DNA from 2 places in the Streptosporangium vulgare genome. Region 1 is predicted to be linked to the other one. Evidence: riboswitches for the same ligand, from Rfam matches in the RefSeq annotation. Region 1 holds a riboswitch; the other holds the start of a gene.
The links. Region 1 has a riboswitch for glycine ahead of gcvP (aminomethyl-transferring glycine dehydrogenase). Riboswitches for the same ligand answer to the same signal wherever they lie in the genome.
Positions count from the first base shown of each region.

Region 2: it holds a riboswitch for glycine, as region 1 does, so the genes downstream of both, gcvT (glycine cleavage system aminomethyltransferase GcvT) here and gcvP (aminomethyl-transferring glycine dehydrogenase) in region 1, are expected to answer to the same signal.

Region 1 covers NZ_JBHMBS010000014.1:176,128-190,508, forward strand. The annotation lists gene ACFFRH_RS27405 (tetratricopeptide repeat protein) at 1-175, opposite strand, end outside; gene gcvP (aminomethyl-transferring glycine dehydrogenase) at 292-3,147, opposite strand; glycine riboswitch at 3,329-3,421, opposite strand; gene ACFFRH_RS27415 (MerR family transcriptional regulator) at 3,437-4,057, opposite strand; gene ACFFRH_RS27420 (bifunctional nuclease family protein) at 4,202-4,672, opposite strand; gene ftsR (transcriptional regulator FtsR) at 4,752-5,402, opposite strand; gene ACFFRH_RS27430 (double zinc ribbon and FHA domain-containing protein) at 5,429-5,941, opposite strand; gene ACFFRH_RS27435 (sugar phosphate nucleotidyltransferase) at 6,299-8,800, opposite strand; gene clsA (cardiolipin synthase ClsA) at 8,804-9,400, opposite strand; gene ACFFRH_RS27445 (class I SAM-dependent methyltransferase) at 9,698-10,306, shown strand; gene ACFFRH_RS27450 (acyl-CoA dehydrogenase family protein) at 10,556-11,737, shown strand; gene ACFFRH_RS27455 (SRPBCC family protein) at 11,819-12,235, shown strand; gene ACFFRH_RS27460 (alpha/beta hydrolase) at 12,456-13,370, opposite strand; gene ACFFRH_RS27465 (gamma-glutamyl-gamma-aminobutyrate hydrolase family protein) at 13,556-14,242, opposite strand.
Region 2 covers NZ_JBHMBS010000003.1:562,592-576,972, forward strand. The annotation lists gene bcp (thioredoxin-dependent thiol peroxidase) at 1-59, opposite strand, end outside; gene ACFFRH_RS09205 (DUF3618 domain-containing protein) at 171-503, shown strand; gene ACFFRH_RS09210 (hypothetical protein) at 624-1,133, shown strand; gene ACFFRH_RS09215 (amino acid deaminase/aldolase) at 1,553-2,746, opposite strand; gene ACFFRH_RS09220 (DUF6286 domain-containing protein) at 2,896-3,555, shown strand; gene ACFFRH_RS09225 (hypothetical protein) at 3,783-5,885, opposite strand; gene ACFFRH_RS09230 (L-serine ammonia-lyase) at 6,049-7,425, opposite strand; gene gcvH (glycine cleavage system protein GcvH) at 7,499-7,888, opposite strand; gene gcvT (glycine cleavage system aminomethyltransferase GcvT) at 7,885-8,976, opposite strand; glycine riboswitch at 9,010-9,104, opposite strand; glycine riboswitch at 9,105-9,203, opposite strand; gene ACFFRH_RS09245 (helix-turn-helix transcriptional regulator) at 9,334-9,933, opposite strand; gene ACFFRH_RS09250 (ABC transporter ATP-binding protein) at 9,999-10,709, shown strand; gene ACFFRH_RS09255 (FtsX-like permease family protein) at 10,718-13,486, shown strand; gene ACFFRH_RS09260 (gamma-glutamyl-gamma-aminobutyrate hydrolase family protein) at 13,527-14,222, opposite strand.

The DNA of each region.
Region 1 (14,381 bases):
CCGCCACGTCCCCGCTCTCCTCCAGTACCACCGCGAGCCCCACCGCCGCCTGGGCCCGGTCGGGCTCGCCGGGATCGGCGACCAGCTCGGCGAAGATCGCGGCGGCGCCGTCGAGGTCCCCCGACTCGGCCAGTCTTCGCGCGGTGTCCAAGGGACGGGTGTCCACCTCAGGCATGCAGGATCCTTCCGGATACGGAGACGCCCCGAGCCTAACGACTCGGGGCGCCCTCCGTCCTGTCGCATTCCCCGCGAATATCGCGGTTCGCGCGGGCTTCCCGCTCCCCTCGGCGATCAGTCCTCGTACGCCTCCAGGGGAGGGCAGGAGCAGACCAGGTTGCGGTCGCCGTAGGCCTGGTCGATGCGGCGGACCGGCGACCAGTACTTGCCCTCGCGCACCGACGGCAGCGGGTAGGCCGCCTCGGTCCGGCCGTAGGGGTGGCCCCACTCGTCGGCGACGAGGCTGTCGGCCGTGTGCGGGGCGTTGCGCAGCGGGTTGTCGGTCCTGTCGTACGCCCCGGAGGCGACCTTCGCGATCTCCTCGCGGATCGCGATCATCGCCTCGCAGAACCGGTCGAGCTCGGCCAGGTCCTCGCTCTCGGTCGGCTCGATCATCAGCGTGCCGGCCACCGGGAAGGACATGGTCGGGGCGTGGAAGCCGTAGTCGATGAGGCGCTTGGCCACGTCGTCGACCGTCACCCCGGTCTCCTTGGTGATCTGGCGCAGGTCCACGATGCACTCGTGGGCGACGAGGCCGCCGCGGCCGGTGTAGAGGACCGGGTAGTGGGGGCTGAGCCTGCGGGCCAGGTAGTTGGCCGACAGGATGGCCTGCTCGGTGGCCGCCTTCAGGCCGTCGGCGCCCATCATCCGGATGTAGGCCCAGGAGATGGGCAGGATGCCCGCGGAGCCGTACGGCGCGGCCGAGACCGGGCCGACCGCGGTACCCTCGCGCAGCGGGTGGCCGGGCAGGTAGTCGGCCAGGTGGGCGCGGACCGCGACCGGGCCGACGCCGGGGCCGCCGCCGCCGTGCGGGATGCAGAAGGTCTTGTGCAGGTTCAGGTGGGAGACGTCCGCCCCGAACTCCCCCGGCCTGGCCAGGCCGACCAGCGCGTTGAGATTGGCGCCGTCGACGTAGACCTGCCCGCCGGCCTCGTGCACCAGCTCGCAGATCCGGACGATCGTCTCCTCGTACACGCCGTGCGTGGACGGGTAGGTCACCATGATCGCGGCAAGCTGCTCGCGGTGCTTCTCGATCTTCGCGACGAGGTCGTCGACGTCCACGTTGCCCTGGTCGTCACAGGCGACCACGGCCACGCGCATGCCCGCCATCACGGCGCTCGCGGCGTTGGTGCCGTGGGCGGACGAGGGGATCAGGCAGACGTCGCGGCCCGACTCGCCGCGCGCGGTGTGGTAGGCGCGGATCGCCAGGAGCCCGGCGAACTCGCCCTGGGAGCCGGCGTTCGGCTGGAGCGACACGGCGTCGTAGCCGGTCACCTCGGCCAGCCAGCGCTCCAGCTCCCCGATCAGCTCGATGTAGCCCGCGGCCTGGTCCTCGGGCGCGTAGGGGTGCAGCCCGGCGAACTCCGGCCAGGTGATCGGCTCCATCTCGGTGGTCGCGTTGAGCTTCATGGTGCAGGAGCCCAGCGGGATCATCGACCGGTCGAGCGCGATGTCCTTGTCCTGGAGCCTGCGCAGGTAGCGCAGCATCGCCGTCTCGGAGCGGTGGCTGTGGAAGACCGGGTGGGTCAGGTAGTCGCTGACCCGGGCCAGCGCGGCGGGCAGCGCGTCGTGCGCGGCGGCGTCGAGGTCGGCGAGCACGGCGCCGCTGACCTCGAAGGCGGCCAGGACCTGCTCCAGGTGGAGGAGCTCGGTCCTCTCGTCGCAGGTGACGCCCACGTGGTCGGCGTCGACCAGGCGCAGGTTCACCCCGTTGTCGCGGGCCGCGGCGACGACCTTCGCGGCCCGGCCGGGCACCCTGGCGAGCACGGTGTCGAAGAAGGTGTCGTGCACGACCTCGACGCCGCCCTGGCGCAGGCCCTCGGCGAGCACGACGGCGTACCGGTGGGTGCGCCGGCCGATCCTGCGCAGGCCCTCGGGGCCGTGGTAGACGGCGTACATGCCGGCGATCACGGCGAGCAGCACCTGCGCGGTGCAGATGTTGCTGGTGGCCTTCTCGCGGCGGATGTGCTGCTCGCGGGTCTGGAGCGCGAGCCGGTACGCGGGGCGCCGGTCGGCGTCCTGGGAGACGCCCACCAGGCGGCCCGGCAGCTGGCGCTGGAGGCCGTCGCGGACCGCCATGTAGGCGGCGTGCGGGCCGCCGAAGCCGAGGGGGACGCCGAAGCGCTGCGAGGAGCCGACCGCGATGTCGGCGCCGAGCTCGCCGGGCGCGGCCAGGAGGGTGAGGGCCAGCAGGTCGGCGGCGGCGACCACCTGGGCGCCGCGCGCGTGGGCGGCGTCGGCGATGGCGCGGAAGTCGCGGACCCTGCCGCTGGCACCGGGATACTGCACGAGCACCCCGAAGCACTCGGGAAGCTCCTCGGTGAAGTCGCTCTCGACCAGCTCGATGCCGAGCGGCTCGGCGCGGGTGCGCAGCACCGCCTTGGTCTGCGGCAGCGCGTCGGCGTCCACCACGAACACCTTCGAGGGGCCGCGGCCCGCGCGGCGGGCGAGGGTCATCGCCTCGGCGGCGGCGGTGGCCTCGTCCAGCAGGGAGGCCCCGGCCACGTCGAGGGCGGTCAGGTCGGAGACGACGGTCTGGAAGTTGATCAGGGCCTCCAACCGGCCCTGGGAGATCTCCGGCTGGTAGGGCGTGTACGCGGTGTACCAGCCCGGGTTCTCCAGGAGGTTGCGGCGGATGACGCCCGGGGTGATCGTGTCGTGGTAGCCGAGGCCGATCATCGAGGTGAGCACGGTGTTGCGCCCGGCGAGGACCCGCAGCTCGGCGAGGGTCTCGGACTCCCCGGCCGCCGGGGGCAGGCTCAGCCGCTCCGAGGAGCGGATCGCCTCGGGTACGGCCACCGCGACCAGGTCGGCGACGGAGGCGAATCCGACCGCCTCCAGCATGCGGGTCTGGCCGGCGTCGTCCGGCCCTATGTGGCGGGTCGCGAACGGAGGGGAGCCGAGTTCGCTGAGCGATGACAGGTCGGTCATGGTGAAGCCTCCCGGGACGGGGTGGAGACCGGCGCTGGGCGCGGGCGTATGCCTGGTCTCCCCCTCTGTCATCACGACCGTCGTGCGGGGTCGTGACCTGAGAGCTTCACCTGCCCCGTGTCGGGCGGCTTGCACCGTCGGTGAGTCGCGCCTGGCGGGCGCGCCTGCTTTCCAGAGTTGCCTCGTCCGTGCGGTACCGGGTGCCTGAGAGATTCCGGGGAGGTTGCTCCTTCGGCGCCCCGATCGCGGTCGGGGTCTCTCCCGCACAGGGTCAGTGGCAAGTCCGAGTTTACCCGGTTCGTCGTGCTCTGCGACGGCGGGCCAGCTCATCGGCCTGATGATCTCCTAAAGGGCCGTCGCTCGACTCCGCACGTTCGCCCGGTAGATCCGCGAGGGAGCCCTCCACCTCCTGCCACACCCGTCCCAGCGCTATGCCGAAGACTCCCTGACCGCCCTGGAGCAGGTCGATGACCTCGTCGGGCGAGGTGCACTCGTAGACGCTCACCCCGTCGCTCATCAGGGTGATCCCGGCCAGGTCGTTGACGCCCCGGTCGCGCAGGTGCTGCACGGCGATGCGGATCTGCTGGAGGGAGACGCCGGTGTCGAGGAGCCGCTTGACGACCTTGAGGACCAGGATGTCGCGAAAGCCGTACAGCCGCTGGGAGCCGGAGCCGTGGGCGGCTCGCACGGTGGGCTCGACCAGGCCGGTGCGCGCCCAGTAGTCGAGTTGCCGGTAGGTGATGCCGGCCGCGGAACAGGCCGTGGGACCGCGGTAGCCGATGTCGGCGGGCACCTTCACCGGTTGCCCGTCGAACAGCAGACCCTCTTCACCCGCGCGCTGACGTGCCGACTGGCGCCGTTCCGGGTCATCCTGATCGGCGTTTCTACCCTCGCCGCTGCTGACCGCCACGCGGACCTCCGGCTTTCTCTCATCCCACGGCCTGATCTGGGGGTTTACGCACGGCCGCGGGTTTCACTTGCACCGTAGGACTGGGGCCAAGTCCAGTCAACGACCCCACCCGGCGCGTCGTGAAGCGTAAATGCACCGAAATTCCTACCCCGCGCGGCCGAAGTCCTCGGGTGTGATCGTGTCAAGGAACTCCCTGAACTTCTCCACCTCGTCCTCCTGGTCGTCGGGGATGATCACCCCCGCCTCCCGGACCACGTCCTCACTCGCGAAGATACGTGCGCCGGTGCGAAGTGCCAAGGCGATCGAGTCCGAGGGACGCGCGCTCACCTCGACCCCGTTGGAGAACACGAGATCCGCGAAGAAGATGCCGTCGCGCAGGGCGACGATGTTGACCGTGCTCAGCCGGACCCCGAGCCCTTCGAGCACGTCGCGGAACAGGTCATGGGTGAGCGGCCGAGGCGGTGGCTCCTCGGCCTGGGCCATGGCGATCGCCGTGGCCTCCGTCATGCCGATCCAGATAGGTAGGTAACGCTCCCCATGCGTCTCTTTCAGCAAGACGATCGGCTGGTTGGAGGGCATCTCAACTCGAACGCCCACGACCTCCATCTGCAACACGGGCTGCTCCGTCTTCGCTGGATTCCGACCGGTTTGTTCAACGTAACACTCGTGGGGGTACGAGTGCCTGGTCAGGTTCTCACCGGCCCAGGGCCCCACGAACGCCGGAACGCAGCAGAGAGGCGTGCAATTCCAGCAGCAGGCCGGAGATCTCCCTGGCCGTCTCGTCGGCCTGGTCGATGGCGCCGGGGCCACGGCGGCGCAGGAGCGGGGCGACGGCCTGCTCGACCAGCCCCGCCTCGCGCTCGGCGGCGGCCTTGACGGCCCGCAGATGGCGGGCCCGCAGGCCGAAGGCGGCGAGGGCCCCTACGCTGCGGGCCACGGCCAGCGCCTCGGCGTCGTAGTAGCGGGCCACCGCGGCGAGCAGGCCGTAGTCCTCCAGCTCGGCGAGGGTCTCCTCGTCGAGCTCGGCGGCGGCGAGCAGCTCCTCGCGGGTGAGCCGGACCTCCGGGGGCGCGTCGTCGGGGACGGCGCGCGGCCGGGCGGCCGGACGCTCCTCGCGGTCGGCCGCCTCCAGATGATCCTTGATGACGCGCAGCGGCAGGTAGCGGTCACGCTGCTCGCTGAGGATGTAACGCAGCCGCTCGACGTCGGCGTAGGTGAACTTGCGGTAACCGGAGGGACTGCGCTCCGGCTCGATCAGCCCCTCGCCCTCCAGGAAACGAATCTTGGAGATGCTGACATCGGGGAACTCGCCCTGCAGGAGAGCGAGCACCTCCCCGATGCTCATGTGCGCACGAGCGGCCTGCGAGCTCATCATCCTCCAGCGGCGCCGCGGGTGAGGAAGACGAGGCGGAACTTGCCGATCTGCACCTCGTCCCCGCCGTACAGCGGGACCTCCTCGATCCGCTCACGGTTCACGTACGTGCCGTTCAGGCTGCCGACGTCGCGGACGGTGAAGACCCCGCCGCCGCGCCGGTAGAACTCGACGTGGCGCCGCGAGACCGTGATGTCGTCGAGGAAGATGTCGCTCTCGGGGTGGCGGCCCACGGTGGTGAGGTCGCTGTCGAGCAGGAACCGGCTGCCGGCGTTGGGACCGCGCATCGCGACCAGCAGCGCGGTGCCCGGGGGCAACTGCTCGACGGCCTGCCGTTCGGCGAGAAGCGTCTCACCTGTCTCCGCCTCGTAGGCCTCGATCCCGGAGAGAGAAATCGTCGATGTGCTGTCTCCGGGGGTCTCGGCTTTGGTAAGCGGCGACCCGCATCGTGAACAGAAACGGGCATCCTCAGGATTGGCATGACCGCACTGCGTGCAGTAGACGCTCGGCATCGATCGGCTCGGCCTCCTACCGCGAAGACGCGGCAACGGTGCTCAGTGATGCGCGCCTCGCTTCTTCGCTTCTCAAGTGTTTTCTCGGACTGCGAATGCCGCAACCTACAGTGATGAGGGGCGAAGGTCAAGGTTGACGCTGAACCGCGGGTACGGTCGGTGACAAAGTTACAGTGGGGCACTGTCTCCGGTCCATGGCGCCGCGCTGTGTTTGTGGCAACCGCTCGGCCCGGGACCCCCGTCCGAGCCCTTTCCCGCCCGGCTTCCCCGGCTTCCGGCCCTGCCTCCGGCCCGGCGGGGAACCCCCGCCCCATGCCCGCCCCGCGCCTGCGGCGCACCGGCCGGGGCCGGGTCCCGTCAGCCACCCGCTGCCTCCTCGACCACCCGCGCCCAGTGCTCGATCAGGGTCTGCGCGGAGTCGACGTCGAACCCCTCGGCCCACAGATGGGTGACCGCCTCCGTCGGGTCGGGCAGCACCAGGGTCCAGCTGCCGTCCTCTGCGACGACCCGCACCCCGTCGGTGGTGTCGATGCGGTAGTGCTCGGCGGCCTCGATGACCGAGCGCATCACCGCGCCCTTGGCCGCCCACGGGGTCGGCACGGTCCGGCGCAGCAGCTTGGCCTCGGGGATCCTGGCGTCGATCTGGCTGAGCGAGAGCCGGGTCCTGGCGACCAGGCCCAGCAGGCGCAGGAACACCGCCAGGCCGTCCACCGTGGGCCCGAACTCGGGCACGATGAAACCGCCGCGCCCGTCGGCGGCGAAGATCATCTCTGGCCCCCTGGCGGCGGCGGTGAGCGCGTCGATCGCGGTGGAGGTCCACTCGGCCTGGACGCCGTGGAACCTGCAGACCTGCTCGGCCACCCGGGTGGTGGTGACCGGCAGCGCCACCCTGCCGCCGCGCCGCTCGGCGGCGACCAGGTCGAGCACCACCAGCAGGGCGCGCTCCTCGCTGATCAGCTGGCCCTTCTCGTCCACCAGCGCGACCCGCTCCCCCACCGGGTCGAAGCGCACCCCGAAGGCCGCCCTGGAGGAGCTGACGAGCTCCGAGAGGCGTTGCAGGTCACGGCGGCGCTCGGCGAGGGTCTCGGTGGGCGAGGCGTCGTCCAGCCGGTTGTTGACGGTCAGCACGTCCACCCCCACCCGGCCCAGCAGGCTGGGCAGCACCAGCGAGGAGGTGCCTCCCGCGCAGTCGACCACGACCTTCATGTCGGCGTCGCGCACCCCGCTGATGTCGACCAGGCGCAGCAGCTCGTGCGTGTAGTCCTCCACCGCCCTGGCGGGGAAGCTCAGCTCGGCGATCTCCCCGGGGAAGGCGCGGCGGAACTCCTGCCGGGAGAAGACCCGGTCCAGCTTGCGCTGGGCCGCCGGCGACAGGTCCGCGCCGTGCTCGTCCATGAAGACGATGTCGACGCTCTGCGGATCACCGGGGGTGGTGCGCAGCGCGATGCCGCCGACGGCGTTCTCCCTGGCGGTGTGGAAGCGGGCCACCGGGAGCGGGGACGCCTCCAGGTCGAGCACGTTGATCGCGCTGGCGTTCAGGGCGCTGATCACGGCCCGCTTCAGCGCCCGCGCGGCGCGGGAGGAGTCGCGGGAGGTGATCACCGAGGCGCCCTTCTTCAGGGTGGTGGCGTAGGCGCTGGCCAGCCGTACGCACAGCTCGGGGGTGATCTCCACGTTGACCAGTCCCGAGACCCCCCGGGGGCCGAACAGGTTGCGCTGGGCGCGCGGCTCCCAGATGACGCTGTTGTTGATCACCGCCCCGGCCTCGATGGTCTTGAACGGGTAGATCTTGACGCCGGAGGAGATGTACGCCTCGGCCTCGATGATGCACTCGTCGCCGACGACGGCGCCCTCCTCGACCCTGGCGGCGGTCATCAGGTCGGTGTTCTTGCCGATCACGCAGCCGCGCAGGTGGGCGCTGGGGCCGACGTAGACGTTGTCGTGGACGACCGCGCGGTGCAGGAAGGCCCCCTCCCTGACCACCGCGTTGCTGCCCAGCACGGTGTACTCGCGCAGCTCGGCGCCCGCCTCGACCTTGGCGTAGTCGCCGACGTACAGGGGCCCCTTGAGGACGGCGTCGGCGTCGACCGAGGCCCCCTCGGCGACCCAGACGCCCGGCGAGACCTCGAAGGCGTCGATGTCGACCTTGACCCGGCCGGACAGGACGTCGGCCTGGGCCTTGAGGTAGCTCTCGTGGGTGCCGACGTCCTCCCAGTAGCCGTCGGCCACGTAGCCGTACAGCGGGGCGCCGCGCTCCAGCAGCCTGGGGAACACGTCGCCCGACCAGTCGACGGACCCCCCGGCCGCGATCTCGTCGAGGACCTCGGGCTCCATCACGTAGATGCCGGTGTTGGCGGTGTCGGAGAAGACCTGGCCCCAGGTCGGCTTCTCCAGGAAGCGCTCCACCCTGCCCTGGTCGTCGACGATCACGATGCCGAACTCCAGCGGGTTGGGGACGCGCTTGAGCCCGATCGTGACCATCGCGCCGTTCTCGCGGTGGAAGCGGATCATGTCGGTCAGGTCGATGTCGGTCAGCGCGTCGCCGGAGATGACCAGGAAGCGGTCGTCACGGAGCCGGTCGGCGGCGTTCTTCACGCTGCCCGCGGTGCCGAGCGGCGTGTCCTCGGTGGCGTAGTACAGGCTCATGCCGAGCTCGTCGCCGTCGCCGAAGTAGTTGCGGACCAGGGCGGCCAGGAACTGCACGGTGACCACCGTCTCGGTGAAGCCGTGCCGTTTGAGCAGGCGAAGCACATGCTCCATGATCGGCCGATTGATCACGGGTAGGAGAGGTTTGGGCTGGTTCGCGGTCATCGGCCGGAGCCGTGTCCCCTCCCCGCCCGCCATGACGACGGCCTTCACAGATCACCTCTTAAGGCGTTTGGCCTCGCTTGTCAGCTGACGCACCTGTACCCAATACAGCACTCCGGACCACCAGTACAGGCCTGTGCCCCAGATCGCCAGGGACCAGCCGACGATCCCCGCCGCCTCGGCGTACCAGGAGGGGTGGTGGGCCAGGAAGAGCAGTGGGAAGGCGTAGAGCAGGTTGGCCGTGGCGGCCTTGCCGAGGAAGTGCACGGGCAGCGCGGGACCGTACCCGAGGCGGCGCAGGACGAGCGGGATGCCCAGCAGCATCACGTCGCGCAGCGGGATGGCCAGCGCCAGCCACCAGGGGATGATCTCGCGCATGGCGAGGCCGAACAGGGTGGCCAGGATGTAGAGGCGGTCGGCCAGCGGGTCGAGCAGGCGGCCGAGCCTGCTGGTCTGGTTCCAGGCGCGGGCGATCTTGCCGTCGAGCCAGTCGGAGAACCCGGCCAGCATCAGCAGGGCGACGGCCCAGCCGTCCGCCTTCGGGCCCAGCACCAGCCACAGGAAAACCGGCACTCCCAGGAGCCTGGCCAGGCTCAACGCGTTGGGGACCGTCCAGATCCGGTCCTCGGCCCCCGATGCTTCCGGATTCACCGGCTGATCCCCCTCCCCGTACCTGATGGTGACACTACTGCGTCGGATGCGGCCGGGTGGATGCGGGCGCGGCCGACCCGCGGTCCCGCCTCGCGTACGGGCGGGCGCGAGAGGAGGCGCGGGCCGGCCGCGCCCGGCCCGCACCGGCCCGGGTCATCCTCAGGCCCCCGTCATCCTCAGGGCCCGGTCATCCTCCCCGGTCATCCTCGGGGAGGGGAGGATCCCTCCTCCCTGAGGCCGCAAAGATCGGCCAAATGGCGTACGGCCCGCCCTCCCGCACCCTCTACCCTTCAAACCATGACCAATGACACCACGCTCTTCCTGGGGCAGTGGATCCGCTCGCCGGGCACCGTTGGAGCGGTGGCGCCGAGTTCGCGGCGGCTCGCCGAGGCGGTGGCCTCGCCGATCCCGCACCGGGGCGATCCCGTGATCGTCGAGCTCGGCCCCGGCACGGGCGCGTTCACCGCGGAGATCCAGCGCCGGCTGGGCGGCCGGGGGCACCACCTCGCCGTCGAGATCAACCCGAAACTGGCCGAGTTCCTCGCCGCCAGGAATCCGGGAGTGGACGTCGTGGTCGACGACGCGGCACGGCTGCCCCAGCTGCTCCGGGAGCGCGGCCTGCCCCAGGCCGACGCGATCGTGAGCGGGCTCCCCTGGGCCGCGTTCTCCGAGGAGACACAGGCCCGCCTGCTGGGCGCGGTCACCGGGATCATGGGCCCGCACACGGCCTTCACCACCTTCGCCTACAGCTTCGCCAAGCGCCTTCCTCCCGCGCGGCGCTTCAGGAGGCGCCTGATCGACACCTTCGAGGAGGTCGTCCCCGGCCGGACGGTGTGGGGCAACGTGCCACCGGCCTTCGTCTACCACGCGCGCAGGCCGCGGCTGGAGTCCGCCGAGGAGTCCTGACCCGCGGACCGGCGGCCGGGGTGGGTGAACGCCGTCGTGGGCATGCCCGCCGCGTGTTCGGGCGCGCGCCCGCGGCGTGCCCGGGCGCGTGCCCCGCCGCATGCCCGGGCGCGTGCCCGTTCGCACGCCCCGCCGTATGCCGGTCACGTGCCCGTCGCGGGCCTGATCCCACGGGACGGTGGCCGGACGCCACGAGATACCGAACTACGTTCTACGATTGCGCCCGCAGCCAGAATGGAGTTGATCATCGTGGACTTCACCCTCCCCGAGAGCGCCCTCACCGTGCAACGCGGCATCGGCGACATCTGCGCCCGCTACGACCTGGACTACTGGCAGCGGTGCGAGAGCGAGAAACGCTGGCCCGAGGAGGTCTGGCAGGACCTGGCCAAGGGCGGCTGGCTCGGCCTGGCCGTACCCGAGGAGTACGGCGGAGGCGGGCAGGGCCTGCTGGAGCTGGCCGTGGCCACCGAGACCCTGTCGGCCTCGGGCTCGGCCGGCGGCTCGGCGTTCACCTACGTGCTCACCCCCGGCTTCGGCGCGATGACCCTGTCCAGGCACGGCAGCCCGTGGCAGCGCGACGAGCTGCTGCCCAAGCTGGCCACCGGCGAGCTGGAGACCTGCTTCGCGCTGACCGAGCCCGACGCCGGGTCCAACGCCCTGGGCATCTCCACCTTCGCCCGCCGCGACGGCGCGGAGTTCGTCGTCAAGGGCCAGAAGATCTGGATCACCGGCGTGCAGCGCGCCACCTGGATGCTCCTGGTCACCCGGACCATCCCGGCCGCCGAGGCCAAGCCCCGCTCCAACGGCCTCACCGTCTTCCTGGTGAACGTCCCCGAGGCGGTCGCCGCCGGGCAGCTGTCCTTCCAGCCGATCCCGAAGCTGGGCGCCAACACCACCCCGTCCAACATGGTCTTCATCGACGACCTCCGGGTCCCGGAGAGGAACGTGGTCGGCGAGGTCGACCAGGGCGCGCTGGTGCTGTGGGACATCCTCAACCCCGAGCGCGTCCTGCTCGCCGCCTCCGCGCTCGGCGGCGCCGAGGTGGCGCTGCGGGTGGCCGTGCGGTACGCCAAGGAGCGCGAGGTGTTCGGCCGCCCGATCGGCGCCAACCAGGCCATCGCCTTCCCCCTCGCCCAGGTCAAGGCGAAGATCGAGCTGGCCAGGCTGATGCTCTACAAGGCCGCCTGGCTGTTCGACAGGCAGCTGCCCTGCGCCACCGAGGCCAACATCGCCAAGCTGTCCGCCTCGCAGGCCGCGTGGGAGGCCGCGGACCACGCCTTCCAGACGCACGGCGGCATGGCCTACTCCCTGGAGTACCCGGTGGCCCACCTGCTCACCGGCGCCCGCATCGGCAAGGTCGCCCCGGTCACCGAGGAACTCCTGCTCAACTACCTGGCCACCCAGGTGCTCGGGCTGCCCAGGAGCTTCTGACCCGATCACCCGGTGATCCTGATTACCCCGTGGCACGCGCGGGCATTACCGTCGGCGACGACTCATCACGAAGGGTGACCGATGTCCGCGTACGCCAGCACGGTGATCAACGCCTCCGCCGACGAGGTGTGGGAGTACCTGCGTGATTTCGGCAACGTGGCCGAGTGGCTGCCGGGGATCACCGGCTGCGAGGTCGAGGACGGCGGGGACTCCCGGCCTGGTGCGGTACGCAGGCTGGAGAGCCCTGCCGGGGCCTTCAGGGAGCGGCTGCTCACCCTCGACGACGACGCGCGCTCGGCGACGTACGAGATCCTGGAGAGCCCGCTGCCGGTCCGTGACTACCGGGCGCTCTACCGGGTCGCCCCCGTCACCGACAGCGGGCGGGCGTTCGTCGAGTGGTCGGCCACCTTCGAGACCGACGACGCGGCGAAGGTGATGGAGTTCGTCGTCCACCAGGTCTTCGAGCCCGGCCTGGCCGCCCTGCACGGGCGCTTCTGACCGGGCGCCTCCGCACGGGCGCCTCCGCACGGGCGTTCCCGCCACGGGCACTTCCGCGCGGACGTCGCCGCACGGGCGCTTCCGACGGGGTGCCGCCGGGTGGTCACGCCGTACCGGTCCGGGCGGCGTCCCGGACGGACTCCGCGGCACGGATACCGTCCCGTGAGCGGGCTCCGCTCACCGAAGGGGACCCGCCTATCGGACTATCGGAGGGACCCGTCTACCGGAAGGCCTCCGCGAGACGGGCCGCGGCGTACTCGCGCGCCTCTGTCGCCTGGTCGAAGAAGCCCGGCAGGCCGAAGAAGCCGTGGATGGCCCCCTCGTACCTCCTGACCTCGACCGGCACCCCGGCCGCGGCGAGCTGGGCGGCGTACGCCTCGCCCTCGTCGCAGAGGGGGTCGCACTCGGCGACGATCACCGTCGCCGGGGCCAGGCCGGACTTGTCGGCCAGCCGGGCCGGGGCCAGCCGGGGGTCGGCCGGGTCGCCGCCGTACTGCGCGACGAACCACGCCATCTCGTCCGCGCCGAGCCCGAAGCCGGTGGCGTAGGCGCGGTAGCTCTCGGTGTCCATGGCCACGTCGGCCACCGGGTAGACGAGCAGCTGATGGGCGAGCGCGAGCCCGGCGTCCCTGGCCTGCCAGGCGACCACGGCCGCGAGGTTGCCCCCGGCGCTGTCACCGCTGACCGCGACGCGCCCCGGATCGGCCCCGTAGGCGCCGGGACGGCCGAAGACGTCCTGGACGACGCTCCACGCGTCATCGGCCGCCGCGGGGAAGGGATGGTGGGGCGCGAGCCGGTAGTCGACCGAGACCACGACCGCCCCGTTGCGCACCGCGAGGTCGCGGCCGAGGGCGTCGTTGCGCTCGACGCTCCCGAAGACCCACCCCCCGCCGTGGAAGTAGACGATCACGGGGAGGGGGCGGTCGCCCTCCTCCGGCCGGTAGACACGGACCGGTACGCCCGCGACGACGTCGTCCCTGACCACCGGGAGGGGAATGATCGGGCCACGTTGCTCGGCGAAGGCGTCCAGGGTCCGCAGCTCGGCGACCATGTCGGGGGTGAGCGTGGAGAGAGGGACGCCGAGGTCGGTCTGGAAGAGTTTCAGGTAGGCCTCGGCCTGCGGGTGCAACGGCATGATCGGCACTTTACCCGCCGGGTCCCCGCACGGCATGAACCCGCAAGGCGTGAACCCGCACGGCGTGAACTCGCGCGGCGTGAACTCGCGCGGCGTGAACTCGCGCGGCATGAACCCGCGCGGCATGAACCCGCGCGGCATGAACGGCACCGCCGGGTGTCACTGCCGTACGGCACCGCCGCACGTCACCGCCGGGACGCCTCGACCAGGGCCTCGATGAGCCGGTTGTCCCCGGCGCGTCCGGGGTTCCACTGCACGCCGACGCCGAACCGGTGCCCCTGCAGCTCGATCCCCTCGACGATCTGGTCGTCGGCCCAGGCCACGGCGAGCAGGCCGGTGCCCAGCCGCTTGACGGCCTGGTGATGGGGCGCGGTGACCTCGGCCGTGTCACCCACCGTCTTGCCGAGCCTGCTGGAGACGCTGATCTGGATGCGGTGCGCCTGGGCCGCGGCGTGGCGGTCGTGGTCGACCGCCTCGGGAAGCCAGGGGATCAGGGTCCCGCCCTGGGCGACGTTCAGGACGTGCATGCCGCGCCCCGAGGCGAGCAGCGGCAGGTCGGCCTCGACGGCGGCGCGGGCCAGTGCCAGTTCGAAGCGGTCGCGGTGCGGCTGGGGGTCCCTGACGCGCTCCTCGCGGGCGGCTCCGTAGAGGGAGGGGTCGAGTTCACCCCCTCCGGCGAGGATCAAGCCCGACAGGCCGCGGACGTAGTCGTCGATCCCGCCGAGGTTGAGCGGGGGCAGCACCACCGGGGCGCCACCCGCCTTCTCGACGGCCCGCGCGTAGGAAGGGGGCGACAGGATGGCCTCCCTCACCCAGTCGCCCCAGCGGGCGGCCTCGAGGTAGGCGGTGATACCGATCAAGGGTCGGGGCATGCGTTCTCCAGGGGGGCGTGCGCGAGGCGGCGCCACCTGTTTCGGACAGCACCGATCCCATCTGCAACAGCTCCCCTATCATGACGCACTCCATTTCGGTCATGTCACACATCCGAGGTATCAGTGTCGTCTCGCCAGG
Region 2 (14,381 bases), on a different contig from region 1:
GTGCCGTCGGCGGCGGGAAGCGTGAAGTCCGGGGCGGCGTCGCCCGGCTCGAGTTTCATGGTGTTCCTCCGAGGAATGGTTCCCCGGTCAACTTACCGGCCTGTCCGAAGTGTCGTGGGCGGGTAGGACCTGACAGACTGATCAATGTCAAGAAGTAGGGAGGGAGAGCCATGGCGGACACCGATCCCGCGGAGTTGGAGCGGCAGATCGAGCGCACGCGCGCGGAGTTGGCCCAGACGGTGGACGCCATCGCGGACCGGGTGAGCCCCAAGCGGGTCGCGGCACGTGGTGTGGCGAAGGTCAGGGCGAACGCGGAGCATCTCGTCGCCCAGGTCGGTGACATGGTGGGCGGGGTGGCCGGGCCGAAGCCGGTCAAGCTCGCAGGCGAGCCCGAGGAACTGTGGGCGGACGACCGGCCGGACCTGGCGCCGATCCTGATCGGGGTGGGCACGGTGCTGGCGCTCGGCGCGATGGTCGTGTTGTGGCGGCGCCGTCGTCGCTGACCGGGGGTTTCGAACGTCGCCGATGACCGGTCGGCGGCCCCGAATTGAGTAGGGGTTTACTCATGTGACCTTTTTCCTGCGCGCGGAACATCGCAGTAGGTGAAAGGGAGGGGTAAATCCATGAAAAACATCATTCGCGCCGCGATCGCGGTGGTGGCGACCACCGGTCTCATGCTGACGGTGGCTCCGGCCGCCTTCGCCGCGACGTCAGCGTCCGTGTCTTCGGCGTCTTCGGCGTCTTCGGCGTCCTCGGCGGCGCGCGACTTCGACGACAGCTTCGAGCAGGAGTCCAGGAACGGCCTGGCCACGCTGGAGGCCGAGTACTCCGTCGAGGGCGACGACGAGGAGGACAACACGTTCAGGCTGCGGGGTGAGCTGTACGACGGTGACGGGCGCACCCTCCGCCAGGGCGGTCGTTGCGCCTACGTCGAGGTCCAGATCATCTCGTCCGGCGACGAGGACTGGGACGTCGCCAAGCGCGACAGGCTGTGCAGCTACGACGACACCAAGCGCTTCCGCGTCACCGCGCACGACGTCAGCGAGGTGCGGGTCAAGACCTGCCAGGTCAAGTACCGGAGCTCGTCGACCTACAAGTGCAGCAGGTGGGAAGAGCTCGACCTGGGCTTCTGAGATACCTCGGAGGTCCGGTCCCCCCGGGCGCGGGAGCACCGCGGGCCGTCGTCCCGGAGGGGGAGAGGCTGAGATGTGGCAGGAACGGGCACTCGCCGGGGTAGCGGCGGGTGCCCGTTTCGCGTGCGCGGACCCGCTCCCGCGTCCCGGGCGGTGCCGGGGTCGAGAAGGGGCGCCGCCCTGCCGGAGTTTCCGCCGTCCCCGGTGACGGAGCCTGGGTTCCACCGCTCCCGGTCATGGATCCGCCGGAGGGGAAAGGGCCGCCAGGGGTCCGCCGGAGGGGAAAGGGCCACTGCGGGTCCGCCGGAAGGAGCGGAGAGGGCAGAGGGGAGAAGGGACAGAGGGAGGGGAGAAGGGGCAGGGGGAGCAGGCGTTCAGGCTCTCGTGCGACACCCTCTTCGCGGCAGAGGGAAGAGGGGTCAGAGGAAGGTGCGGCCCTCGCCGCGGTAGGTGGGGACCTCGTCCACGACCTCGTCCCCGTCGATCAGGTGCAGGCTCGCGAAGCGCTCGCAGAGCTCGCCCGCCTTGGCGTGCCGGAACCAAACCCGGTCACCGGCGCGCAGGTCCTCGGCGGCCTGCCCGATGAGGGGGGTCTGCACCTCTCCGGCTCCCTCGTCGGCGTCGTAGCGCAGCCCGCACGGCAGGTAGGGCTGGGGCAGGCGGTTCTCACCGGGGGCGCCGGAGGCGGGGTAGCCGCCGCCGAGGACGGTGACGACGCCGGGGGCGGGGCGGCGTACGACGGGCAGGGCGAACAGGGCGGCGGGCCGGCCGGTGAATCCCCGGTAGAAGTCGAACAGGCGGGGGTGGAAGAAGCCGGACCCGGCGGCGATCTCGGTGACGGCCCTCTCCCTGGTGGTCTTCTCGATGCTGCCGGTGCCGCCTCCGTTGACGAACTCCAGGTCGGTGATCTGGCGGACGGCCTGGACGATCCGGCCCCTGCGCGTGATCAGCTCGCGCCGGGAGCGGGCCTGCATCAGGCGGACGGCCCGCATGAGGGCGGGGTTGCCCGGGGCGTCGTCGCCGACCCCGGCGATCTGCGCCTCGTACGCCATCAGGCCCACGAGCCGGAATCCGGGCCGTTTCGCGATCTCGGTGGCCAGGTCGGCGGCCTGGTCGACCTCGCGGACGGGGGAGCGGCGGACCCCCGCCCTGAACCGGCCGCCGAAGGCGAGGTAGCCCGCGTCGACGTCCAGGCAGAGCCGGATCTCGTGGCGGTCGCGGACTCCGGAGACGGCGGACTCGATGAGGTCCAGGTGCTCGCTGTGGTCCACCATGATCGTGATCTCCCGTGCCGCGACCGGTCCCGCGGCCAGCTCGGCGAGCGCGGCGCGGTCGACGGTGGGGTACGCGACCAGCACGTCCCGCATCCCGGTGGAGACGAGCCAGAGGGCCTCGGGGAGGGTGAAGGCCATGATCCCGGTGAAGCCGTCCATGGCGAGGATGCGTTCGAGCACGGCGCGGGACCTGACGGACTTGCTGGCGACCCTGATCGGCTTTCCCCCGGCCCGGCGGGCCATCGCCTCGGCGTTGGCGTGCAGGGCGGGCAGGTCGAGGACGGCGAAGGGGGGATCCAGGTGCGCTGTGGCCCGGTCGTAGCGCTGGCGGTCGTCCATGTCCGCAGGATAACCCGGCTCCAGCGAATATGAGCAAGATTCATGTTGTCGGACGGGTGGTCAATGCTCCCGCCAGGAGGGGTCCAAGATCGTGTAAGTGGGTGGTTGATCCCCGCCCCGGTCCTGCCCGAACGCGTACACATGACCGAATGACGACTACTCTCCAGGACATCCTGGCGGGCTCGGGAGGCACCGGCGGCGCGGGGACCACCGCCGGAGGCTCGGGAGGCAAGGCGGCGGCCGAGCAGTTCCAGGACGTCCGGCGCAGGTCGGTACGGTTGCTGCGGCCGGGCAGGACCCCCGCCGGCGTCCCCGCGGCCCTGGCGGTGTCCGCCGTGCTGGTGGTCTCGGCCTCGGTGACGGTGGGCCTGCTCATGGAGTCGCCGGTCGCGCGGATGCCCTACCGGCGGCTCGTCAACGGCGTCGGCGCGTGGAACTGGTCGGATCCGGCCACGTTCGCCGCGTCGACGCTCGCCATGGCGGCGGGCCTGGTGATGCTCGCGCTCGCCGCGCTGCCGGGACGGACCCGGCTGGTGCCGCTGGAGTCGGGAGACCCGCACATGGTGATCGGCATCACCAGGTCCGGGCTTCGCCGCACGCTGCGGGAGGCCGCCGAGGCGGTGGACGAGGTGAACGGGGCCCGGGTCCGGCTCACGTCGCGGATCGTCGAGGTCACCGTGTTCACCGACGCCGAGCGGACCGGGCCCGTGCTGCGCCGGGTGGGCGCCGCGGTGGGCGACCGCCTGTCCGGGCTGGGCGCGATGTGCGCGGGTGACGTCGTCGTGCGGCTGCGCAGGAAGAAGGCGTGATGAGGCCCTACCTGGGCAACCGGATCGGCCTGGCCGTCACCGGGACGGTGCTGGCGTGCGCGGGGCTCTACGCCTTCCTGCGAGGACGCGGTGACCTCCCCGGCCAGTCGCCCGGAGCCAGGCTCGTGCGCAAGGGGTTCCCCGGGTGGCTGGCCGCGCATCCGTGGCTGGGCTGGCTGGTCGCGCTGCTGCTGGTGGCGCTGGCCCTCCTGGCGGTGCGGTGGCTGCTACACGCCCTGGGATGGGGGCGGTGGGGCAGGCGGACCGGGACGGGGACCGCCATGCTCGGGGTTGCTCTTAAAGAAGTCGAAGGGCTCACCCGTGTCCGCGTCAGGTACATACGGCACGAGCGGTTGCGCATCGGGGTGGCCTGCGCGCCCGCGGCCGACGTCGGGAAGCTCGTGGCCAGGCTGAACAGGGACGCGGTGGGGAAGGTCCGACGGGCGCTCGGGGAGGTAGAACTCGGCGTGGTGGTTCGCCTGCACGTCCGCCGCCGCTGACCTGCCGAACACCGGCTGGTCACCCGTCCCCCCGAACACCGGCCGCTCACCCGTCCCTCCGTACGCGGGCCCCTCGCCTGTCGCGCCGTACGCGGACCGCTCGGCCGCTCCTCCGTGCGCGGGCCGCTCTCCGGTGACGCCGCGCGCCGGACGTTCGCCTGTCGCGCCGTACACAGGCCGCTCCGCCGTGTCCCCGTACGCGGCGTCTCCGTACCCGGTGCTTCCGTACGCGGTACCCCGGTGTCCCTGCCCGTCGTAGGACCCGTACCCCGTCTCCCCGACGGGGCTCGCGTACACCGGACGCTCGGTCGTCGTGTCGTGGGACGGGTCCTCGTCGCCGGGTCCCTCGTACGGCGGATCCTCGTCCGGTTCCCCGGCCGCCGGCTCGGGGGCGTTCTCCTCGCGCCTCACCCCGAAGGCCAGTCCGGCGGCGAGGCAGACCAGCGGGAGGGCGGGGATGACGTAGCGGTGGTCGAAGGCCGCGATGAAGGGCGGCAGGATCAGCAGCATCGTCCCCGCAGCCCAGGGCAGCAGCACCGCGCCGCCGAGCCGCCGCAGTCGCATCAGCACGCCGACCAGGCCGACCAGCAGGATCACCGCGAGGTACGGGCCCCGCACGAAGCCGTACTCCTGGTAGCCGCGCAGCCAGCCCGCGTACGGCTCGGCGATCACCGGCGCCCCCGACGAGCCCTGGTAGGCCACGGTCAGCTGCTCGGCGGTCTTGCCCTGCGAGGCTGCCCCCGGGGAGAAGGGGCGCACGGTGTCGGGGAAGACGTAGGTGCTCTGCGGCCCGGGGGCCGGGTAGACGCGCCGCGTCCAGTCGAAGATGTGGGCCGCGTCGTCCAGGCCCGCCCGCAGGAAGTCGAACGGCTGGGCCATGATGGCCTGGGTGGCGAAGGCGCCCGCGAGCGCGTCGCGCTCCGCCCAGCTGCCCTTGACCTTGTTCAGCGGCGAGTCGCCGTCCCAGATGTAGGTCGGCGGCGCCGCGCGCTGTCCGAGCGGTTCGACGGGGCACAGGGCCGCCTCGGGACCGGCCGGGTGGATCCTGTCGCAGTCGGCGAAGGTCATCGTCCGCGCCCAGAGGAAGGCGTTCCCCCTGGTCAGTCCGAAGCTGCCGTGCTCGGCCCGAAACCAGGCCGCGTACGAGCCCAGGCCGATCGCGGCGGCCAGCGTCGCGGCGACGACCGCCCGCCACCCGGCCCGGCGGATCAGCATGGAGACCAGCGCCACGGCGATCAGCGGCAGCCCGATCGTGCGGGTGACGGTCGCCGCGGCCAGCAGCGCTCCGGCCAGCGCCGCGACCCACACCGCGGGGCGGCGCCGCCACAGCAGCAGCGTGACCGCCAGCACCGCCAGGAACTGGAAGAGCAGGTCCGCCATGACGAGGTGTTCGAGCTGGAGCTGGTAGGCGTCCAGCAGCACCGGCAGCGTGGCGAGCGTCGCGCCCCACCCGGGCAGCCCGCCCAGCCTGCGCAGCAGCAGGTAGACGCAGACGGCCACGGCCAGCCCGAGCAGGTGCTGCACCGCGACCACCGCGGGGACGCTGGACAGCGGCTTGAGGATCCACAGGAACAGCGCGTAGCCCGCCGGGCGGGACTCCAGGGGGCGGGGGTCGAGCCCGGCGTTCAGGTAGACGAAGGAGTCGGCCCAGAACCACAGGGCGGGCCGGTAGCCGAGCATGGCGAGGACCCGCAGGCCGCCGCCCGCCAGCAGGGCGGTGACGAAGAGCCAGTGCGACCCGAGGAAGCGGAGCGCCCGCAGGGGGCGGGAGGGTTTCGCGGGGCGCTGGGAGCGACGGGAACGGCTTGCCGGGTGCGTTCCCGTTACCACCGCGACCTCCCGAGTCCCGCGCACATGGCCACCCAGCATAGGCGTGGGATCAGAGGGTCTTGCATGTGATGCGAAATTTGTTGGTGATCGAGTTGTATGTTCCCAGGGATCCGCGACCCTCCTCCCGCGCGCTCCCACGCGCCGACCGGGAACCCGGGCCCGCTCAGCACTCGATGACGTTGACCGCGAGCCCTCCCCGGCTGGTCTCCTTGTACTTGTCGAGCATGTCGCGGCCGGTGTCGCGCATCGTCTTGATGGCCTTGTCCAGCGAGACGAAGTGGCGGCCGTCGCCGCGCATCGCGATCCTGGCGGCGGCGATGGCCTTGATCGAGGCGACCGCGTTGCGCTCGATGCACGGGATCTGCACCAGGCCGCCGATCGGGTCGCAGGTCAGCCCCAGGTTGTGCTCGATGCCGATCTCGGCGGCGTTCTCGACCTGCTCGGGGGTCCCGCCCATCACCTCGGTGAGCCCGGCGGCGGCCATCGAGCAGGCCGAGCCGACCTCGCCCTGGCAGCCGACCTCGGCGCCGGAGATGGAGGCGTTCTCCTTGAAGAGCACGCCGATCGCCCCCGCGGTCAGCAGGAAGCGGATCACGCCCTCGTCGTCGGGGTCCTTCGTGAAGCGGTCGTAGTAGGTGAGCACGGCCGGGATGATGCCCGCGGCGCCGTTGGTGGGCGCGGTGACGATGCGGCCTCCGGCGGCGTTCTCCTCGTTGACCGCGAGGGCGAACAGCGAGACCCAGTCCATCGTCTGCAGCGAGTCCTTCTCCGCCGGCTCGCTCCGCAGCTGCCGGTGGAGCTGGTGGGCGCGGCGGCGGACCTTCAGGCCGCCGGGCAGCACGCCCTCCTTGCCGATGCCGCGTTGCACGCACTCGCTCATGACCCGCCACAGGACGAGCAACTGGTCGCGGATCTCGGCCTCGGTGCGGCCGAACGCCCGCTCGTTCTCCAGCATCAGCCCGGAGATCGACAGCCCGGTCTCCGCGCACTGGGCGAGCAGCTCGGCGGCCGTGGTGAAGGGGTACGGCAGGACGGTGTCGTCGGGTTTGATCCGGTCGGCGCCGGTGGCGTTCTCGTCGACGACGAAGCCGCCGCCCACCGAGTAGTAGACCTTCTCGCGGATCGTCTCGCCGGACTCGGACAGCGCGGTGAAGCGCATGCCGTTGGGGTGGCCGGGGAGCGAGACCTTGCGCTCGAAGACGAGGTCCTCGCCGATGACGAAGGGGATCTCGCGGGAGCCGTACAGGGAGAGGGTGCCGGACTCGCGCATGGCGGCGAGCCGCTCGTCGACCGTGTCGACGTCGACCAGCTCGGGCTTCTCACCCGACAGGCCGAGCAGCACGGCCTTGTCACTGCCGTGGCCCTTGCCGGTCAGGCCCAGCGAGCCGTACAAGATGGCGCTCACCCGGGCGGTCTTCTCCAGGAGCCCGTCCTGGTGGAGGCCGCGGGCGAACTTGTGGGCGGCGGCCATCGGGCCGCCGGTGTGCGAGCTGGACGGGCCGATTCCGATCTTGAAGAGATCGAAGACACTGATCGTCATCTGAATCCTTCCAGCGTGGACGGCCACGCGCGTCCTCCGGACGCGCGTGGCCGTGACGCGAGGGGGGAGAGGCTTAGGACTCACCCGAGGTGAGCGCGGCGTACTCCTCCGGCGACAGCAGGTCGTCGGCGGAGCCCTCAAGACGTACGCGGAACAGCCAACCGTCGCCGTAGGAGTCGCTGTTGACCAGCGAGGGGTCGTCCACGACGGCCTGGTTGACCTCGACGATCTCGCCGGAGACCGGCGCGAAGATGTCGCTCACCGACTTGGTCGACTCGACCTCGCCGACCGCGTCACCGGAGGCGACGGTCGAGCCGACCTCGGGCACCTGCACGTAGACCACGTCGCCCAGCGCCTCGGCCGCGTAGGCGGTGATGCCGACGGTGAGGGTGAGGCCGTCATCGATGCCGGAGATCCACTCGTGTTCCTTGGTGTAGTGCAGGTCCTCGGGAATGCTGCTCATTTTTTCCTCCTGTAGAAAGGCAGTGCGACCACCTCGACCGGCTCGTGGCTGCCCCTGATGTCCACGGCCAGTCCTGACGACAGGCCGTTGTCCACGTAGGCCATCGCGATGGGCCTGCCCAGTGTCTGGGAGGGGGCCCCGCTGGTGACCTCGCCGACGACCGTGCCGTCACCGGCGACCACCACCGGATACCCGTGCCGGGGCACCCTGCGGCCGGTCGCGATCAGACCGACCAGGCGGCGCGACGGCGGGACGTCCTTGCGTGATTCGAGGGCGGCCCGGCCGACGAAGTCGCCCGGCTTGTCAAACCTCACCACACGGCCCAGCCCGGCGTCGAACGGGGTGAGCCCGGCCGACAGCTCGTTGCCGTACAGCGGCATCCCGGCCTCCAGCCGGAGGGTGTCGCGCGCGGACAGGCCCGCGGGGATCAGGCCGTGCGGCGCGCCCGCCTCGGTGAGGGCGGCCCAGACCGGCTCCGCGTCCTCGGCGGAGACGAACAGCTCGAAGCCGTCCTCGCCGGTGTAGCCCGTACGGGCGATGAGAGCCTCGCGGCCCGCGACGACGGCGGGCAGGCCGGCGTAGTACCTGAGCCCGTCGAGGTCGGCGTCGGTGAGCGCGCCCAGGATCTCCGCGGAGCGCGGGCCCTGGATCGCGACCAGCGCGTACTGCTCGGAGCGGTCGTCCACCACGGCGTCGAAGCCCTTGGCGCGGCCGGTGAGCTCGGCGGCCACCCGCGGGTAGTTGGAGGCGTTGGCGACGACCATGAACTCGGCGGGGGCGAGCCGGTAGACGATGAGGTCGTCCAGCACGCCGCCCTCGGCGTCGACGATCATCGTGTAGCGGGCGCGGCCGGGCTCCAGCGCGGAGAGGTGGCCGACCAGGGCGTGGTCGAGGGCCTCGGCGGCCTGCGGCCCGGTCACGAAGATCTCGCCCATGTGGGAGAGGTCGAACAGGCCGGCCGCCTGGCGGACCGCGTTGTGCTCGGCCGACTCGCTGCCGTAGCGGAGCGGCATCAGCCAGCCCGCGAAGTCGGTCAGCGTCGCGCCGAGGGACTCGTGCACGCCGCGCAGCGGCGTAGGTCGGGACATGTGCGCACCTCAGACAAGGGACAGATGAGAGCATCCTCCCCCTCTGTCGTGGGTGCCTGAGAGTTTCATCCGGGTTTTACCGGATTTTCACCTTCGGCGAGGTCGTGGGACCTGCTTTCCAGAGGGCACCTACCCGCACGGTCCTTTGCCTTGAGAGGTTCGCGGGGAGGGCTTGCTCCTTCAGGGGTCCTGGCCTGGGTGTCAGGACGCTCTCCCGCACGGGATTCATCGGTGTCAGCGGCCAGCCTAACCGCCCGCACCGGCCGAGCGAAATCCCCTGTTCTCATCGGCGATGCCGTCCCCCGCCTGCGCGTCCTCGGTTCGTACAGCCTTCTCGGTCCGTACGGTGTCCCCGGTTCACCCGGCGTCCTCGGCCCGTACGGACTCCTCGGCCCATCCGGGGTCATCGATCCCCGCGGTGTCCACGGCCGCGCCGCCCGAGGCCGTCGCGGCCAGACGCTCCTCGGCGCCGTCGACGATCTGCAGGTCGGCCCTGGTGTGCGCGATGGCCGCGTCGACGAGCAGGGACACCAGGGGGTCGTCCTGCTCGCGGCGCAGCCGCGTCAGCGCGGCCAGGTCCGACAGGTAGGCCTGGCGCTGCGCGGACACGAACGCGCCGAGGGCGTCGGTGCCCAGCCGGGTGGCCGCGAGCAGCTTGAGGAACAACTCGTCCCGGAACCCCGACGAGCGGACCCACGGGGCGGCCGCCCACTCCCGGAGCTCGGCGGCGCCCGTCTCGGTCAGCCGGTAGAGCGTCTTGTCCGGGCGGTCGTTCTGGGTGACGTGGCTGCGGGTGACGTGACCGTCCCTGACCAGCCGGTCCAGGATCTGGTACAGGTGCCCGATGTTGAGGCCGCCCCACTGGGGACCGACCGTCGATTCGAAACGCGCCTTGAGTTCGTAGCCGTGGCTGGGGCCGTCGGCCAGCAGGGTGAGCACGGCATGGCTGAGTGGCATGATTCCTACATTGTCACAAGATAGGTGCTTCCCGAATCTTCATACATTGTGACAATGTATCTGCCATGAGCGTAGAAGTCAGCGTGCGGGGCGTCAGCCGCGTCCACGGCCCCACACGGGCACTCGACGAGGTCGACCTGGACATCAAGGCCGGTCAGGCGGTCGCGTTCATGGGGCCCTCGGGGGCGGGAAAGTCCACGCTGCTCCATCTCGTCGGCGTGATGGATCTCCCCGACCAGGGTGAGATCCACGTCGGCGGGAGGCGCGTCGACGATCTCGGCCGCCGGGGGCTGGACCGGCACCGGCGCGCGGTGGGCTTCGTCTTCCAGCGCTTCCATCTGCTCCCGGCGCTGAGCCTGCTGGACAACGTGCTCGTCCCGGTGCTTCCGCGCCGGGTGGCCTTCGACCGCCGAGCCCGCGCCAGGGAACTGCTCGCCGCGGTCGGGCTGGCCGGCCGGGAGCGGGCGCTGCCCGGCGAGCTCTCCGGCGGGCAGTTGCAGCGGGTGGCGATCGCCCGCGCGCTGATCGCCCACCCGCCCCTGCTCCTCGCGGACGAGCCGACCGGCAACCTCGACAGCGTCACCGGCCAGGAGATCGTCGATCTGCTGCTGTCGGTCCGGGAGGAGTACGGCATGACCATGCTGGTCGCCACGCACAATCCCGAGGTGGCGGCGGCCTGCGACCGGGTGGTGCGGATGCGGGACGGCAGGATCGTCGGCGACGACCGGGTGACGCCCGCCGAGGGCGTGCTCGACCGGATCGGGCGCCTTGGATGATCCGCCTCGTGCTGTCCCAGCTGCGGCACCGAATCGGCCGTGCGCTGGTGCTGCTGCTCGGCATCGTGATCGCGGCGACGGGCTTCACCGTGCTGACCGGCACCGCGGAGACCCAGCGACTGGAGATCGTCGGCACGGTCAGGGAGAACTTCCGCGCGCAGTACGACATCCTGGTCCGTCCGAAGAACTCGGCCACCGCCGTCGAGCGGTCGCGGGGGCTGGTCCGCGCCAACTACCTGTCGGGCATCTTCGGCGGCATCACCTTCGACCAGTACGAACGGATCGAGCGGATCAACGGCGTCGAGGTCGCCGCCCCGATCGGCATGATCGGCTACGTGGTGCAACCGGTGAGCGTCAGGATCGACGTGACGGGCCTGCTGCACGAGGGCGACCGCACGATGCTGCGCGTGGAGCGCACTCGCGTCACCGACCGCGGCCTCACCCGCATCCCGTTCCTGCAACCCCGGTACGAGTACGTCACCCGCCGCCCCGTCAAGGTCGACTTCGCTGGGATCAAGCTCGGGGGCGAGTTCGTCGAAGGGGCCGAGGAGGAGCTCCCCGGCGGCCGGCGGGTCCGGCTGGCGACCTCGCTCGGCTGGACGCAGGACCCGGCGGAGACCAGCCCCTTCCCCTCCGAGCGGACGCTGCCCGACCGCGGCTACTGGTCCACCCGGACCGCGCAGGGGGCGAATGACGAATACCTCTGGGGGGATCTGAAGCCCGGTCAGGCGGGCGTGCCGATCTACCAGGAGTTCCCGTTCCTGCTCGCCGCCGTCGACCCGGAGGCCGAAGGGCGGCTGGCCGGCTTGGAAGGAGCGCTGGTCGAGGGACACTACCTGCGGGCGGAGACGGTCAAGGACGACCCCAACGAGATCCCGTTGATCGCGGCGTCCACCCCCTACGAGGATCAGCGGGACGAGATCGTGATCCGGCGACTGCCCGCCGAGGCGGCCGAGAAGGTCGTCCGGGGCGTGCCGGCCGAGCGGCTCCTGCCCTATCTCGCCGCGCACCGGGGCGAGGAGGTCAGGCGGCTCGCCGTCGACGCCGGGCAGGCCTACGAGACGATGCTCGACCGCTGGTCGGACCTGTCGGACGGGCACTACGTGCCGTTGACGAGGTACTGGGCGTCCGGGCCCGTCGAGTACCGGCGGCGAGGGGAGCGCGGGCTCGACGCGCTCCCCGTGCGCAACGGGTCCGGCGTCTGGAAGGACCCGTGGTTCTCGGGGGTGACGAGCGTGACAGAGGACTTCGCGGGCGCGACGGTCGGGGCGTCCGACACCCAGTTCCGCAGGCTGGAGCGCAGGGCGATCTCCAGGCGCCACACCGGTGACCTCAAGACCCGGGTCGTCGGCAGGTTCGACCCGGCGAGGCTGCCCGGCCTCGGTGAGCTGACCCGGCTCCCGATGGAGACCTACAACCCGCCGGTCGCCCGGCCCGGTGACGGCCGGACCGCGGCGCTCCTCGGCGGCCGGTCCCTGCTGCCCAACGACAACGTCGCCGGATATCTCCAGACACCGCCCCTGCTGCTCACCAGCCTGCCCTGGCTCAAAAAGATCGCGGACAGGACCGACGGGCAGCCCACGGCGCCGGCGCCGCTGAGCGTCGTCCGGGTGCGGGTCGCCGGCGTCACCGGGCCCGACCCGGTCAGCCGGGAGCGGATCAGCCAGGTGGCCAGGGACATCGTGGCGGTCACCGGCCTGGAGGTGGACATCACGGTCGGCTCGTCACCGTCGCCGGTGACGGTGGGCCTGCCCGCAGGAGCCTACGGGCGCCCCGCGCTGACCATCGAGGAGGACTGGGTGAACAAGAACGTCGCCTACCGGATCCTCAACGCCGTCGACCGCAAGTCACTCGTGCTGTTCGTTCTGGTCCTGGCCGTCTGCGGGCTGTTCGTGGTCAACGGCGCGGCGGCGGCCGTACGGGCCAGGAGAGTCGAACTCGGCGTGCTGGCCTGCCTGGGCTGGTCACGGCCGAGGTTGTTCGGGACCGTGCTCTGCGAGGTGGGTGCCATCGGCCTGCTCGCGGGTCTCCTGTCGGTCGCGCTCTCCTGGCCGGTCGCCTCCTGGTCGGGGGCGCCGCCGCCGGGCCAGCGGGTGTGGCTGGCGGTCCCGGCGGCGGTGACGCTGGCGCTGCTGGCGGGCCTGCTCCCGGCCTGGCGGGCTTCGCGGGTGCCGCCCGCCGAGGCGGTACGGCCCGTCGTGCGACTGCCGCGCAGGGCCCGTTCACCGCGCGGGGTGGCCGGACTCGCGGTGAGCGGGCTCACCCGGTCTCCGGGCCGGACCCTGCTGGGCGCGACGACGGTCGCGGTCGCGGTCTTCGGGCTGACGGTGCTGCTCGGCGTCACCTACGGCTTCCGTGGCAGGGTCGTGGGCTCGCTGCTCGGTGACGCCATCGTGGTCCAGGCCCGCCCGGCCGACTACGCCGCCATCGCGGTGATGTTCGCCCTGGCCGCGCTGGCCGTGGCCGACGTGCTCTACCTGGGGGCGCGAGAGCGCGACACCGAGCTGGCCGCGCTGCGGGCCTCGGGCTGGTCGGGGGGCTCGCTCGCCTGGCTGATCGTCCTGGAGGGGATCGGTATCGGCCTGCTCGGCGCCCTCGCCGGGGCCCTGGCCGGGGTGACGGCCGCGTTCGCGCTGGCGGGCGGCCTGCCGGGCGCGGTGACAGGGGGAGCGGTGGTCGCGGCGGCGGTGGCCGTCACACTCGCGGCGCTGGCCTCGACCGTTCCCGCCCTGCTGGTGCAGCGGCTCCCGCTGGCGCTGATCCTCTCCCGGGAGTGAGCGGCGGGCATACGGTCTCGTCCGCCGTGCGGGTCGCCGGTCAGGGGGTGGCGTGCCGGACCAGCGCCTCGAACAGGGCCGACTCGTCGTCGGTCTCGGGGTGCCACTGGACGGCGACGGCGAAGGGGTGGTCGTCCACCTCCACGGCCTCGATCGTGCCGTCCTCGGCGTGGGCGGTCACGGTCAGGCCCGCGGCCGGCCGGTCGAGGGCCTGGTGGTGGTAGTGGGCCACGTCCACGGTCTCGGCCCCGAAGATCTTCGCGGTCCGGCTGCCGGGGGCGAGCCACACCGGCATCCTGCCGTAGTGGCCGGGGGCCGGGGCGTGCCCCGGGTGGCCGACCACGTCGGGCAGGTGCTGGTGCAGGGTGCCGCCCAGCGAGACGTTCAGGACCTGCATGCCCCGGCAGACGCCCAGGAAGGGCAGGCCACGCTCCAGCGCCGCCCGGACCAGCCCCAGCTCCGCGTCGTCGCGGAACGGCCGGACGTAGCCGGTCCGCTCGTGCGGCTCCTGCCCGTACCGCTCCGGGCCGACGTCCCCGCCACCGGCCAGGATGAGCCCGTCCAGGCGCCCCGCCAGCGACGCGGGGTCGCCCGCCGGGGGCAGGATCACCGGCTGCCCGCCCGCGCGGGCCACGTGGTCGACGTAGTCGTAGGGCAGGAGCGCGGTCGTGGCCTCCCAGACGGTGAAGCGCGCGGGCTCGACGTAACAGGTGATGCCGATGACGGGACGGGACATGATCTCCTGTTTCGCCGTGCTTCCACCGAGGTCCTGGCGCCGTGTGCCCATCGTGCTCGTCGTGCCCGTCCCGGTGCTCTCCCGCACGTTACCGGCCGGGGCGGACCGGCGTGCCGCCGGGGGCCGCCGGGGCGCGGGTGGCGGCGCGGCACGTGGCGA